Regions from separate parts of the Streptomyces sp. NPDC101776 genome, predicted to be linked through region 1. Evidence: predicted binding sites of a transcription regulator. Region 1 holds the regulator's gene; the other holds the start of a gene.
What was found. Region 1 encodes HrcA, which represses chaperone genes, less so after heat shock. Its sites were predicted from a motif close to TTNGCACTCNGNNNNNCNGAGTGCNAA; they were not measured.

Region 1 (4,335 bases):
GGCCGGGTCAGCGACCGTTGAACGCGTCCTTCAGCCGGGAGAACAGGCCCTGCTGCCCAGGCTGGAACGTCCCCATGGGGCGCTCCTCGCCGCGCAGTTTCGCCAGTTCCCGCAGCAGGCGTTCCTGTTCCACGTCGAGCTTGGTCGGGGTGGTGACCTCGACGTGCACGATGAGGTCGCCCCGGCCGCCGCCGCGCAGATGTGTGATGCCTCTGGTGTGCAGCGGGATCGACTGGCCGGACTGGGTGCCCGGGCGGATGTCGACCTCCTCCATGCCGTCCAGCGTCTCCAACGGCACCTTCGTACCCAGGGACGCCGCCGTCATCGGGAGCGTGACCGTGCAGTGCAGGTCGTCGCCGCGGCGCTGGAACATCGCGTGCGGCAGCTCGTGGATCTCGACGTACAGGTCACCGGCGGGGCCGCCGCCGGGGCCGACCTCGCCCTCGCCCGCGAGCTGGATCCGGGTGCCGTTGTCCACACCCGCCGGGATCTTGACCGTGAGCGTGCGCCGCGAGCGGACGCGGCCGTCACCGGCGCACTCCGGGCACGGCGTCGGCACGACCGTGCCGAAGCCCTGGCACTGCGGGCAGGGGCGGGAGGTCATGACCTGGCCCAGGAAGGACCGGGTCACCTGCGAGACCTCACCGCGACCGCGACACATGTCACAGGTCTGCGCGGAGGTGCCGGGGGCGGCGCCCTCGCCGTTGCAGGTGTTGCAGACGACGGCCGTGTCGACCTGGATGTCCTTCGTGGTGCCGAAGGCCGCCTCGTCCAGCTCGATCTCCAGCCGGATCATGGCGTCCTGGCCCCGGCGGGTGCGCGAGCGCGGTCCGCGCTGCGACGCCGTACCGAAGAAGGCGTCCATGATGTCCGAGAAGTTCCCGAAGCCGCCCGCGCCGAAGCCCGCGCCCGCGCCGCCCGCCTGCGAGAGGGGGTCGCCGCCGAGGTCGTAGACCTGCTTCTTCTGCGGGTCCGAGAGCACCTCGTAGGCGGCGTTGATCTCCTTGAACCGCTCCTGGGTCTTCGGGTCCGGATTCACGTCCGGGTGCAGCTCGCGCGCGAGCCGGCGGAAGGCCTTCTTGATCTCATCCTGCGACGCGTCGCGACGCACGCCGAGAACGGCGTAGTAGTCCGTGGCCACTTAGGACTCCGCCAGGATCTGTCCGACGTACCGTGCCACTGCGCGTACCGCTCCCATCGTTCCCGGGTAATCCATGCGGGTCGGTCCGACCACGCCGAGCTTGGCGACTGCCTCGCCGCCCGAACCGTAGCCGACCGAGACCACGGAAGTGGAGTTGAGTCCCTCGTAGGCGTTCTCGTGACCGATCCGTACGGTCATGCCCGAATCCCCCGCCTCACCAAGCAACTTGAGGAGGACGACCTGCTCCTCCAGGGCTTCCAGGATGGGGCGGATGGTGAGGGGAAAGTCATGTCCGAAGCGGGTGAGATTGGCGGTGCCACCGATCATCAGCCGCTCCTCGGTCTCCTCGACGAGGGTCTCCAGGAGGGTGGAGAGCACCGTCGCGACCGTGCCGCGGTCCTCGTTCTCGAAGGCGTCCGGCAGGTCCTGCACGAGCTGCGGCACGTCCGCGAAGCGGCGGGCCGCGATCCGGCTGTTGAGCCGCGCGCGTAGATCCGCGAGCGAGGACTCCCCGAAGGGCGCCGGGCAGTCCACCATGCGCTGCTCGACCCGCCCGGTGTCCGTGATCAGCACGAGCATCACGCGCGCGGGGGCCAGCGACAGCAGCTCCACGTGCCGGACGGTCGAGCGGGTCAGCGAGGGGTACTGCACGACGGCGACCTGCCGGGTGAGCTGCGCGAGCAGCCGGACCGTACGGCCCACGACGTCGTCGAGGTCGACCGCGCCGTCCAGGAAGTTCTGGATCGCCTTGCGCTCGGGGCCGGTCATCGGCTTGACGCCGGCCAGCTTGTCCACGAAGAGGCGATAGCCCTTGTCCGTCGGAATGCGCCCGGCGCTGGTGTGCGGCTGGGCGATGTAGCCCTCGTCCTCCAGGGCCGCCATGTCGTTGCGCACCGTCGCCGGGGAGACGCCGAGGCTGTGCCGCTCGGTGAGCGCCTTGGACCCGACCGGCTCCTCGGTGCCGACGTAGTCCTGGACAATGGCGCGCAGTACCTGAAGCCTGCGTTCGCTGAGCATCGCGCACACCTCCAGTTCTGGTCGCCGTTTTGTTGCCGGGCTGCCCTTTCCTGGCACTCTGTGCGCGTGAGTGCCAGCGTTCCCCGGCCCAGTGTACGGCCGTGGGGTACACCCCGGGCAAGGCCGGTCCTACCGATGTCAATCCCTGGTCCCCTCACCGTTAGCGTCGCCGTATGACGGTGACTTGGGAAGAGGCGGGGTGGGAGCGGCTGGCCGCCGGGGTGGGGCGGTGCCGGCTGCCTGGCTGGGACTGCACGGTGGGGCTGGTCGTCGGGGGCGGCTCCGCGCTCATGATCGACGCCGGATCGAGTGTGGCGGAGGGCGCGCGGTTGCGTACGGCGGCGCAGGCGATCGCCGGGCGCCGTGTGACCCATCTCGCGCTCACCCACGCCCATTTCGACCATGTCTTCGGGGCGGCGGTCTTTGCCGGGGCGACGGTTCTCGTGGCCGGGGGCCTGAGCGAGGTGTTCGAGCACGGCGGTGAGGAGTTGCGGGCCGACGCGGTGCGCAACGGGCTGGATCCGCGGGCGGCGGAGAACGCGGCGGACCTCCTCGTGTGCCCCCGTGAACACGTGTGGGGCACCGCGGTGCTCGACCTGGACGGCGGCCCGGAGGTACAGCTCGTGGCGACGCGCGGGCACACCGCCCACGATCTCGCGCTCGTGGTGCCGGGCGACCCGCCGGTCGTCTTCTGCGGCGACCTGGTCGAGGAGTCCGGCGAACCCCAGGCGGGCCCCGACGCCGTACCGGCGCACTGGCCGGCCGCGCTCGACCGGCTCCTCTCCCTCGGCGGTGAGGACGCGCTGTACGTGCCCGGTCACGGAGCGGTGGTGGACTCGGGGTTCGTGCGGGCCCAACGGGACGCGTTGGCAACCCGTTTCGGCGTGTCGTGAAACCGGGCGGGCCGGTTCTCCTATCGTCATCCGAATGCGCCAGTACTCCGCCGATCTGACCCCGCCGTGGAAGAAGCCGAAGCCCGTCCCCGAGGTCGCCGCGGAGGCGGGCCTGGTGGTCGAGGAGCCCGGCACCGGTTTCTGCGGCGCGGTGATCCGCTGCGAGGCCGGCACGGTCACCCTGGAGGACCGCTTCGGCAAGCACCGGGTGTTCCCCCTGGAGCCGCGCGGCTTCCTCCTGGAGGGCCGCGTGGTGACCCTGGTGAAGCCGGTGTCGAGTCCGCTGCGGCCCACGCGTACGGCGTCCGGTTCGGTCGCCGTCCCCGGCGCACGCGCGCGCGTGGCCCGTGCCGGGCGGATCTACGTCGAGGGGCGGCACGACGCCGAGCTCGTCGAGCGGGTGTGGGGTGACGACCTGCGTATCGAGGGCGTGGTGGTCGAGTACCTGGAGGGCGTCGACGATCTGCCCTCCATCGTCGACGAGTTCGCCCCGGGGCCGGACGCCCGCCTCGGCATCCTGGTGGACCATTTGCTCCCCGGCACCAAGGAGTGGCGCATCGCCCAGGCCGTCACCAGCGAGCACGCGCTCGTCGTCGGCCACCCCTACATCGACATCTGGGAGGCCGTGAAACCGTCCTCCGTGGGCATCGCCGCGTGGCCCCGGGTCCCGCACGGGCAGGACTGGAAGACGGGGGTGTGCCGGGCGCTGGGTTGGCCGGAAAACACCGGTGCGGTGTGGCAGGCGATTCTCGCCAAGGTGACGTCGTACAAGGATCTGGAGCCGGAACTGCTGGGGCGGGTGGAGGAGTTGATCGACTTCGTCACGGGTAGCGGTGAGGCGTGACGTTCTCGTAGGCGGCGAATTCGCTGGTGTCCAGTTCCATGCAGATGGGCTCCAACGGTGTGCGGTAGTCCGCGTCCTCGCCCGTGCCCGTCGGCTCGGTGAGCAGGACGCACTGGGCCATGACCGGATCGATGATCAAGTACCCGGGCACTTCGGCCGCGGCGTAGATCGAGCACTTGACGCTGTAGTCGCGATGGACGCTGCTGGTGGAGACGACCTCGACCAGCAGTGTGGCGGCCCCGGCGGGCATCAGTCTTCGGCGATCGGGGCCGGTACCGCGTTCGATCACCACAAGGTCCGGCTGCGGCTCGTTCGGCTCTTCTGGGATCGCCACTCGCTGCGTCTGAAGCCGTCTCCAGCCCGTCCTGGGAATCTGGTCCTGAACCGTCGCAACGATCGCGTTGTGCACCAGGTCAGGGCCGACCGTCAGCACGATCTCC
Region 2 (4,335 bases), on a different contig from region 1:
TCGAGGCCGGCGTTCTCGGCGATCCAGCGCAGCGGCTCGACGACCGCGCGGCGCACGACCGCGACACCGGTGGCCTCGTCGCCGGTCTTGCCGAGGTTGCCCTCGAGGACCTTGGCGGCGTGGACCAGTGCGGAGCCACCACCGGAGACGATGCCCTCCTCGACCGCGGCGCGGGTCGCGGAGATGGCGTCCTCCAGACGGTGCTTCTTCTCCTTGAGCTCCACCTCGGTGGCGGCGCCGACCTTGATCACGCACACGCCGCCGGCCAGCTTCGCGAGGCGCTCCTGGAGCTTCTCGCGGTCCCAGTCGGAGTCGGTGTTCTCGATCTCGGCCTTGATCTGGTTGACGCGGCCCGCGACCTCGGAGGAGTCGCCGGCACCGTCGACGACCGTGGTGTCGTCCTTGGTGACCGTCACGCGGCGGGCGGAGCCCAGCACGTCCAGGCCGACCTGGTCGAGCTTGAGGCCGACCTCCTCGGCGATGACCTGACCGCCGGTGAGGGTGGCGAGGTCGCCGAGCATCGCCTTGCGACGGTCGCCGAAGCCGGGGGCCTTGACCGCGACCGCGTTGAACGTGCCGCGGATCTTGTTCACGACCAGGGTCGACAGGGCCTCGCCCTCGACGTCCTCGGCGATGATCAGCAGCGGCTTGGAGGCGTTGGCCTGGATGACCTTCTCCAGCAGCGGCAGCAGGTCCTGGATGGAGCTGATCTTGCCCTGGTGGATGAGGATGTACGGGTCCTCGAGGACCGCTTCCATGCGCTCCTGGTCCGTCACGAAGTACGGCGACAGGTAGCCCTTGTCGAAGGCCATGCCCTCGGTGAAGTCCAGCTCCAGACCGAAGGTGTTGGACTCCTCGACGGTGATGACACCGTCCTTGCCGACCTTGTCCATCGCCTCGGCGATGAGCTCGCCGACCTGGCTGTCCTGCGCGGACAGACCGGCGACGGCCGCGATGTCGGCCTTGTCGTCGATCGGCCGCGCGGTGGCGAGCAGCTCGTCGGAGATGGCCTTGACGGCGGCGTCGATGCCCTTCTTCAGGGAAGCCGGGGAGGCGCCGGCGGCGACGTTGCGCAGGCCCTCGCGCACGAGCGCCTGGGCGAGCACGGTGGCGGTGGTGGTGCCGTCACCCGCGATGTCGTTGGTCTTGGTCGCCACCTCCTTCACCAGCTGGGCACCGAGGTTCTCGTACGGGTCGTCGAGCTCGACCTCGCGGGCGATGGTGACGCCGTCGTTGGTGATGGTGGGGGCGCCGAACTTCTTGTCGATGACGACGTTGCGGCCCTTGGGGCCGATCGTCACCTTGACCGTGTCGGCAAGCTTGTTGACGCCGCGCTCGAGGGCGCGACGGGCGTCCTCGTCGAACTTCAGGATCTTCGCCATGGGAGCGGTTCAGCCCTCTCGGAAAACGTGGGTGAAACGAACTACGCCCCTGACGCCCGGCTTCATAAGGTCGCGGGGGCCAGGGGCGTAGCTCACATACAGAATGTGCGTGAAGCACAGAACTTCCGGGGGTGACCCCGGAGGCTCTTACTTCTCGATGATCGCGAGCACGTCGCGGGCCGAGAGGACGAGGTACTCCTCGCCGCTGTACTTCACTTCGGTACCGCCGTACTTGCTGTACAGCACGATGTCGCCGGTCTTGACGTCGAGCGGAAGTCGCTCGCCGTTCTCGAAGCGGCCCGGGCCCACGGCCAGGACGACGCCCTCCTGGGGCTTCTCCTTGGCGGTGTCCGGGATGACCAGGCCAGAGGCCGTGGTCTGCTCGGCGTCGAGCGGCTGGACCACAATGCGGTCCTCGAGCGGCTTGATGGCAACCTTGGAGCTGGTGGTCGTCACGATCCGACCTCCCCCTTCGGAGATCTCACGGGGTTAACTGTCTGAGGTGGCGACCAGGTGGATCCGTCGTCGCGGGTGCCGGACCTGCCCGTCGCTATTGGCACTCTCCAGGGGGGAGTGCCAGACCTGAGACTATGACTGCGATTAGCACTCGGTCAAGCGGAGTGCCAATGCCCGCGGCGCTTGAGCCGAATTTTTCAGTCGCCCTGGGCTGTGTGGCGGGGGTGTTGGTGTCGCCGTCCCTGGGGGCTGGGCCCCCAGACCCCCCTTCGGCCTGAACGGCCTCGTCCTCAAACGCCGGACGGGCTGATTGTGTCCGCCTGCGTTCAAGAACCGCCTGTACTCAAGAACCGCCTGCCCTGAAGGCCGACCTGAGCTGACCAGGTGCCCCACCCTCGAACACCGGACAGGCCGACTTCGCCGCCGACCTGCACGGGAGAGGCGCGGGCCCGGTCCATGACCGCCGCGAAGGCCGGATCTACCGGCCTGGTCCGAAGGAGGGCGGCCCGGTCCTCTCGAACGCCGGACGGCTGATTTCGCCGGCCTGCGGCGGAGACCGCGGTCCCACTCCCCGAACACCGGACGAACCGGATTCGCCGGCCTGCGCCGAAGACTGGCCTACGCCGAAGAGCCGCGCCCTCGCCCAGACCGCCCGAGCCGGCATTCCTCCCCGAACCCCCGACAGGCCGATCTCCCCGACCGGCGCTCAAGCCACCCCGTAGCGTCTCCCCATGCCTCCCCGGTCCCCCTCCCCCACGACGGCTCCCTCCCCACCCCGTCCCTCCCCCGCCGTCGAGGGCTGCGCGATGGCGATTCTGATGCCCGTGGAGGTCATCTTCGGCCTCATGTCCAGCGTGATCGTGGGGATGGGCGGCAGCATCCTGGCGGCGTCGGCGTGGCTGGGCGTGCTGATCGTCGCGGCGCTCGCGGCCGGCGTCTCCTTCTTCCGGCGCGGATATTCGATCAGCGGGTCCGCGCAGGCCCTGACCGCCGCCGTGTTCCTGGGGCTCATGGTGACGATCCTGGGCTACAGGTAGTCCTCCAACCGCCCTACCGTCAGCCCCCGTTGCTGAATTCCGCGCAACAGTCGGGCCGTGCTGTCGGCCGGGCCCACCTGCACGATGTCGCCGGGGGTGAGGCGGTGCTCGCCTCGGGCGTAGGTCAGGGTGCCCGTCGTCGTGGAGGCCCGCCAGAGGACCAGGGCGGAGACTCCGCAGTCGGCCGCGGCTCGGCGGGTCGTCGTGTCGTACGTCCCGTAAGGGGGCCTGAGCAGGCGGGAGTTGGGGCGCGGACGGTGGCCGCAGATCTCGGTGCGCTGGGCGGCGTAGGGCAGGCCGGCGAAGTGGCCGCGCTCCGGGGCGGTGGGGAACACCGTGACTGGAAGCCGCAGTTCACGAACCAGATCGGCGAACCTCGGGTCCCTCGGCTCTTGTCGCGCACCGGTGGCATGGTCGTCGTAGGTCAGGAAGACGACCCTGTCACGGGTGCGGACGTGGTCCACGACGGGTGGCAGGCCCGGGCCCGCCGAGCGGGCGGCGGGCCGGAGGGAGGGTGTGGGGGCCGGGGCCAGGGGGGCCGTCAAACCCCAGTGGCGGTACGGCTGTTCGCGGGTCGGGCCGTGCGGGTGGACGCGTTGGGCGGCCTTCTTGCCCAGCCGTTCGATGGGGTCGACGGACTGGGCGCAACCGGTGAGGAGGGTGGCCGCCAGGACGACGGCCACCGGTACCCGAACCCTCACAGGTAGTCCTCCAGGCGGGCCACCGCATACCCCTCGGCGGTGACCTTGCCCAGGAAGCGGCGCATGTCGTCGACCATCGTGCCCTTCCACTCGTCACGGCCGCGGAAGTGCGTCAGGACGATGTCACCGGGGTGCAGCTCCTGGTCGTCCTCGCGGTACTCCCAGTGGTCGACGTACACCTCCTCGTCCCAGATCGGGGCGTACTTGATCCCGCAGGACTTCGCGGCGACGAGGGTGTCGTGGTTGTAGTTGCCGTAGGGCGGGCGGAAGACCGTCGGGGCCTTGCCGAACTGCTTCTTCATGATGTCCTGCATGCCGCAGATCTCGCGCTTCTGCTCGGCGTACGACAGACCCGGCAGGTACGGGTGCGTGAGGGTGTGGTTGTTGAGCGTGTGCCCCTGGGCCTGCATCTTCTTGAAGTAGCCGTAGTCGTCCTTCACCAGGTAGTTGCTGAGGAAGGCGGTGTACGGGATCTTCAGGTCGCTCATCATCCGCAGGAACGCGGGGTCCTTGTTCTCGCCGTCGTCGATCGTCAGGAACACGATCTTCTGCTTGGTGGGGATCGTCGTGAAGACCGGCGGGAGGTTCAGCTCCTCCTGGTCGTCCACCTCGAAGCCCTTGCGCGCGGTGATCTCCGGCTTCCGCGCGGGGGCCGACGGCGCCTGGAGGGGCACCTTCGGCAGCCCCCAGCGCTTCGCGGCGGCCACCCGGGCCGCGTAGGCGGCGCGCAACTTGGTCGCGTAGGAGTCCAGCGCGCGG

Region 2: a site for HrcA is predicted at 1,983-2,009, ahead of groES (co-chaperone GroES). Genes of this name have one in related genera too.

What each region holds. Positions count from the first base shown of each region.
Region 1 is NZ_JBIWMV010000002.1:378,645-382,979, reverse strand. It holds gene dnaJ (molecular chaperone DnaJ) at 8-1,141, opposite strand; gene hrcA (heat-inducible transcriptional repressor HrcA) at 1,142-2,158, opposite strand; gene ACIRRY_RS07465 (MBL fold metallo-hydrolase) at 2,332-3,051, shown strand; gene ACIRRY_RS07460 (DUF3097 domain-containing protein) at 3,086-3,895, shown strand; gene ACIRRY_RS07455 (Uma2 family endonuclease) at 3,873-4,335, opposite strand, start outside.
Region 2 is NZ_JBIWMV010000008.1:49,687-54,021, forward strand. It holds gene groL (chaperonin GroEL) at 1-1,382, opposite strand, end outside; gene groES (co-chaperone GroES) at 1,530-1,838, opposite strand; gene ACIRRY_RS24775 (hypothetical protein) at 2,570-2,875, shown strand; gene ACIRRY_RS24780 (hypothetical protein) at 2,866-3,576, opposite strand; gene ACIRRY_RS24785 (polysaccharide deacetylase family protein) at 3,573-4,335, opposite strand, start outside.